Regions from separate parts of the Komagataeibacter rhaeticus genome, predicted to be linked through region 1. Evidence: predicted binding sites of a transcription regulator. Region 1 holds the regulator's gene; the other holds the start of a gene.
The links. Region 1 encodes HrcA, which represses chaperone genes, less so after heat shock. Its sites were predicted from a motif close to GTTNGCACTCNCNNNNNGNGAGTGCNAAC; they were not measured.
Positions count from the first base shown of each region.

Region 2: the regulator HrcA is predicted to act here: its motif matches at 1,616-1,644, upstream of GWK63_RS03895 (co-chaperone GroES).

Region 1 covers NZ_CP050139.1:156,525-159,586, reverse strand. The annotation lists gene GWK63_RS00700 (aldo/keto reductase) at 1-581, opposite strand, end outside; gene hrcA (heat-inducible transcriptional repressor HrcA) at 702-1,781, opposite strand; gene rph (ribonuclease PH) at 1,925-2,653, shown strand; gene rdgB (RdgB/HAM1 family non-canonical purine NTP pyrophosphatase) at 2,650-3,062, shown strand, end outside.
Region 2 covers NZ_CP050139.1:833,810-836,871, forward strand. The annotation lists gene GWK63_RS03880 (S-methyl-5'-thioadenosine phosphorylase) at 1-295, shown strand, start outside; gene GWK63_RS03885 (dienelactone hydrolase family protein) at 453-1,115, opposite strand; gene GWK63_RS03890 (hypothetical protein) at 1,207-1,368, shown strand; gene GWK63_RS03895 (co-chaperone GroES) at 1,730-2,020, shown strand; gene groL (chaperonin GroEL) at 2,084-3,062, shown strand, end outside.

The DNA of each region.
Region 1 (3,062 bases):
TCTTCCGAATACCGGTTGACGAGGTTGAAGCGGTTCTGGACGGTCGCCACCGGGAAATACAGCCGCGCGCGCTCGATCATCTCCACCGTCACCTCGGACAGGCCGACATGGCGGATCAGCCCCTGCGCGCGCATGGTGGCAATCGCCTCGAACTGCCGTTCGGGCGTGCAGTCGGCACCCACACGATGCAGCTGCCACAGGTCGATGCGCTCCACCCCCAGCCTGCGCATGCTCATCAGCACGCACTGGCGCAGGTAGTCGGGGTTGCCCACCGGCTTCCATATGTCCGGGCCGTGGCGGGTGTGGCCGCCCTTGGTGGCGATTATGGTATCCGTGTAGGGATGCAGCGCCTCGCGGATCAGGTCCTCGCTCACAAACGGGCCGTAGGCATCCGCCGTATCAACGAAGTTGATGCCCAGTTCGGGCAGGCGGCGCAGGGTGGCGAGTGCCGCCGCCCGGTCGGCCGGTTCCCCCCATATGCCGGGGCCGGTAATGCGCATGGCGCCAAAACCCAGCCGCGTGACCTCCAGGTCACCCCCGATCATGAATGAACCGGACTGCCTTGCATCAGGCGTGAACATACCGTTCTCCTTGCGCGTTCAGGCGCGTCGCGGCCCCGTTGGAAGGCTGCGGCGCGCGGTTGTGCCGTGTGGTGGACATAAAGGCCGCCAGCGGGCCGGGTTGCATGACAATACCGGCCTTCAGCCCAGCATGCGGCCAATCACGCGGGCGGTATAGTCCACCACGGGAATGATGCGGGCATAGTTGATGCGCGTGGGTCCGATCACACCGATCGCGCCCACGATGCGGTTGCTGTCGGTGCGCGCGGGAGCAACCACGACCGACATGCCCGCCATGCCGAACAGCCCGCTTTCCGCCCCGATGAAGATGCGCACCCCTTCGGATTCACGGGCAAGGTCCAGCAGGCGCAGCATGGTCTCCTGCGTTTCCAGCCGCTCGAACAGCATCTGGATGGTGGTCAGGCGCTCGATCTCGGTCACATCGGCCAGCAGGCGGCCCTGACCGCGTATGAACAGGGTGCCGCCGCGCTCGTCAGCGTCACTCCATGTGGCAAGGCCACTGGCCACCACCTCCGCCGTCAGGTGGTCCAGTTCGTTGCGGTTGGCCGTCATGTCGGTACTGACCGTCTCGCGCAGGCGGTCCAGCGTCTGGCCGGACAGATGGGCGTTAAGGTAGTTGCCCGCTTCCACCAGTGCGGAAGGCGGCAGGCCCGGCGGGGTCTCGATCACGCGGTTTTCCACCTGCCCGTCCGCACTGACCAGAATGACCAGCGCCCGCCCCGGACCAAGGGCCACGAATTCGATATGCTTGATGGTGGCGCCATCGCTTTTGGGTGCCATGACCACCCCCGCCGCCGAGGACAGGCCCGACAGCATGGACGATGCCTGCGCCAGCGTATCCTCCAAGGAGCGGCCCTTTACATCCAGCATGCCCGCGATGCTTTCGCGCTCCTCCTCGCTCAGGTTGCCGAACTGCAGCAGGCCATCGACAAACAGCCGCACGCCCTTCTCCGTTGGCAGGCGACCGGCCGAGGCATGGGGGGAAAACAGCAGCCCCGCATCGGTCAGGTCCGCCATGACATTGCGAATCGTGGCGGGCGAGAGCGAAAGCGGCAGGCGCTGCGAGAGCGTGCGCGAACCCATCGGCTCGCCCGTTTCGACATACTGCTCCACGATCTCACGCAGGATCGCGGCGGATCGCGGGTCCAGCCCGGACAGCAGGCCCGGCTGCGGTACCGGTGGTCGGGTTTCCATCGCCATGCCTCCTGTTTGCCTCATCCATCCCCTGCGGTGCCCCGCATGTCGCCATTATAGCAGATCATATGCTTCCCTGCCCACGCGGGACTGGAAATAGACGGGGATTGCACGCTATGCCGCCCCATCACCTTGCGGAGACCCATCCCATGCGCCCATCCGGCCGTGCCACCGACGCGCTGCGTCCCGTCTTCATCCAGACCGGCTTTGCCCGCCATGCGGAAGGCTCGGCCCTGATCCGCATGGGCGGAACCGAAGTCCTGTGCGCCGCCAGCGTGGAAACGCGCGTCCCCTCCTTCCTGCGCGGCAAGGGCCAGGGCTGGGTCACGGCGGAATACGGCATGCTGCCGCGCGCCACCCACAGCCGTGGCCCGCGTGAGGCCGCAAAGGGCAGACAGAGCGGCCGCACCCAGGAAATCCAGCGCCTGATCGCCCGCTCACTACGCGCCGTGACCGACCTCAGGGCATTGGGGGAGATCTCGATCACGGTGGATTGTGACGTGCTCAACGCCGATGGTGGCACGCGCTGCGCCGCCATTACCGGCGCATGGGTGGCGCTGCGCCTGGCACTGGAAACGCTGGTACGCGCGGGCACCCTGCCCGCCGTGCCGCTGAAGGGGCAGGTTGCCGCCGTATCGTGCGGGCTGACGCAGGAAGGCGCCGTGCTTGACCTTGATTACGCGGAAGACAGCACGGCGCGCGCCGATTCCAATTTTGTCCTGACCGCCGATGGTGGCATTGTGGAAATACAGGGTACCGCCGAGCAGGACCCCTTTACCGAGGCACAGTTCAATACCCTCATGCGGCTTGCCCGCACCGGGACGGCGGAACTGTTCCGCATCCAGACCGCCACAGTCGAAGAGGCCCTCAAGGCATGACAACCCGACCCAACCGCCTGAACCGGGGCGACACACTGGTCCTGGCCACCCATAACAAGGGCAAGATTGCCGAATTCGCGGCCCTTCTGGGGGGCTACGGCATTCATGTCCGTTCGGCGGGCGACCTTTCACTGCCCGAGCCGGAGGAAACGGCGGACAGCTTTGCCGGAAACGCCGCCATCAAGGCCGTGGCCGCCGCAAAGGCCGCGAACCTGCCCGCGCTGGCCGATGATTCCGGCTTCTGCGTCTCCGCCCTTGGCGGGGCACCGGGCATCTTCTCCGCCCGCTGGGCCGGGCCGGACAAGGATTATCCCGACGCCATGCGCCGTATCCATGAGCAGATCGGCGACAGTCCCGACCGGGGCGCGTGGTTCATTTCCGTCCTGTGCCTTGCCTGGCCCGACGGGCA
Region 2 (3,062 bases), 680 kb from region 1:
TGAGGCGGAGATCTGCTACGCCACCGTGGCCATGGTGACCGATTACGACTGCTGGCACGACGGTCATGACAGCGTGACGGTGGATGCGGTGGTCAAGGTCATGCAGGAAAATGCCAGCCGTGCGCGCGCCCTTGTCCGTTCTGTCATCCCGAAGCTGGGCGCGAAGCGTGGCCCCTGCTACGCGGGCTGTGACCGGGCGCTGGAACATGCCATCATCACGGCCCCTGATCGACGTGACCCGGCCCTGCTGAAAAAGCTGGATGCCGTCGCCGGCCGCGTGCTGAACCGGGCCTGATCCGGGAAGGCAACAGAAGTTTCCGGGTGCCGCCTTTTTTTAAGGCCGCACCTTTCTGAAGCTTTTTGAAAGAAGCCTTGCCTGGAACGTCTTTCCTCTTGGCTCCTGAAGGAACGTCCATGCCTTGCCGGCATGGGCGTTTTTTCATGCGGGCCCGTTACAGCCAGTGCTCGAAAAAGCTCAGCGTGCGCTGCATGGCCAGCGTTGCGGCCGCTTCGTTATAGGAAGGGCGGTCAGTGCAGCCAAAGCCGTGATCGGCCCCTTCATAGGTGAAGATCTCGATATCCTCATGCGCCGCGCGGATGGCTTCCACCTCGCTTGCGGGGATATGCGCGTCGTCTGCGCCAAAATGCAGTTGCACGGGGCAGTCGGGCACCTGGCTGCGGGTCTGGGCAATGCCGCCGCCATACCAGGCCACGGCCGCGGCAAAGGCCCTGGTGTGGCAGGCTGCTTCCCATGCCAGTTTGCCGCCCCAGCAGAAGCCGACAATGCCTTTCCTGTCCGTTGGCAGGATAGCGGCCGCGGCAACAAGGTCCTTCAGTGTGTCGGCCTGTGCAATCCGGCTGCGCAGGGCCAGGCCCTCCTGTATGCCGGCGCTGTCATAGGGCAGGATGGCATCGCGCCGCACGCGATCAAACAGGGCGGGGGCAATGGTCTGATAGCCCTGTGCCGCAAAGGAATCGCATACGGCGCGGATATAGGGCGTGATCCCGAATATTTCCTGCACCACCACAACGCTGCGCGCGGCATCTGGCCGACCGGCCCGGTAAGCGGAAAATGCATGCCCGTCGGTCGCGGTAATGGTGATGACTGCGCCCATGGCCTCTACTCCATTTGTTCCATTATTGTCCGTCACACAATGATGCGGGGCATCATCGCGTCAATATGAAACCCGCGTGAGGACGGTGTTTATGAGAATTTTCTCCTGCCCGCACCATATCCCGGCTTTCATCCGCCCGACCGGGACGGCACCATCGGGCATGTGGATGCATGGGCCGACTGGAAAACACAGCACGGCGGCGGATGAGACGGAACTGCCGGTGCCGACGCCCGACCGGTACTGGTTCCGTTAAGCCCCATGCAGGGAGAGCGCATTCCCCTGGCATGGCAGGGGGCAGGGACGGAATCGGTGCCACCCCCATCATGCATTGCACGGAGGGCAGGGCCTCCCCTTTTGACGGGTCGGGCCTGGGGAAAACAGGTGTCTGATATTAAAAGATAAAATCCTGACATCCAGCTTTGTTGTACTGGACACGCGAATTCCACGCCATCAGCCCCGTCCCGCTTCTTGACACCCGTAGGGGGGCTTCCTATCTGGTTGTTAGCACTCTCATGAGGGGAGTGCTAACGCGATGCGGCCTGGCGCGCGCGCCAACCGGTGGCGTTGCTTGATTCAAGGGCGTTACCTTTAGATATTATGGAGCGATCCATCCCATGACGAAATTTCGTCCCCTGCATGACCGTGTGGTCGTCCGTCGCCTCAAGAGCGAGGAAAAAACCGCAGGTGGTATCATCATTCCTGAGACCGCCAAGGAAAAGCCGATGGAAGGCGAGGTGATCTCGGCAGGCCCGGGTGCCCGTAACGAGCAGGGCCAGATCGTGGCCCTGGACGTAAAGGCGGGTGACCGCGTGCTGTTCGGCAAGTGGTCGGGCACGGAAGTGACGATCAACGGTGAAGAACTGCTGATCATGAAGGAAAGCGACATCATGGGCGTGGTCGGCTGACCCACCCGCGTTTTCCGCACCGAGTAACCTCCTGAAAAACTTTCCATACCGGAGAATAAGAAAATGGCAGCCAAGGACGTAAAGTTCGGCGGTGAAGCCCGCCAGCGCATGCTGCGTGGCGTGGACATTCTTGCAGACGCAGTCAAGGTGACGCTGGGCCCCAAGGGTCGTAACGTCGTGCTCGACAAGAGCTTCGGCGCACCGCGCATCACGAAGGACGGTGTCTCCGTCGCCAAGGAAATCGAACTGGCCGACAAGTTCGAGAACATGGGCGCGCAGATGGTGCGCGAAGTCGCCTCCAAGACCAACGACATCGCGGGCGACGGCACCACCACCGCCACCGTGCTGGCGCAGGCCATCGTGCGTGAAGGTGCCAAGGCCGTGGCCGCTGGCATGAACCCGATGGACCTCAAGCGCGGCATCGACAAGGCGGTTGGCGTTGTTGTTGAAGAGCTGAAGAAGAACGCGAAGAAGATCACGACCCCGGCCGAGACGGCACAGGTCGGCACGATTTCCGCCAATGGCGAGGCCGAGATCGGTGAAATGATCTCCAAGGCCATGCAGAAGGTCGGTTCCGAGGGCGTCATCACGGTGGAAGAGGCCAAGGGCCTGCACACCGAGCTGGACGTGGTCGAGGGCATGCAGTTCGACCGTGGCTACATCTCCCCGTATTTCGTGACGAACGCGGAGAAGATGACCGTCGATCTGGACAGCCCCTACATCCTGATCCACGAGAAGAAGCTCTCCTCGCTCCAGCCGATCCTGCCGCTGCTCGAAGCTGTTGTGCAGTCCGGCCGTCCGCTGCTGATCATCGCGGAAGATGTTGATGGCGAAGCGCTGGCGACCCTGGTGGTCAACAAGCTGCGTGGTGGCCTGAAGATCGCCGCCGTCAAGGCCCCGGGCTTTGGCGACCGCCGCAAGGCGATGCTGGAAGACATCGCGATCCTGACCGGCGGCCAGGTGATCAGCGAAGATCTGGGCATCAAGCTGGAAAGCGTGACGCTGGACATGCTGGGCACCGCGAAGAAGGTGCACATCGACA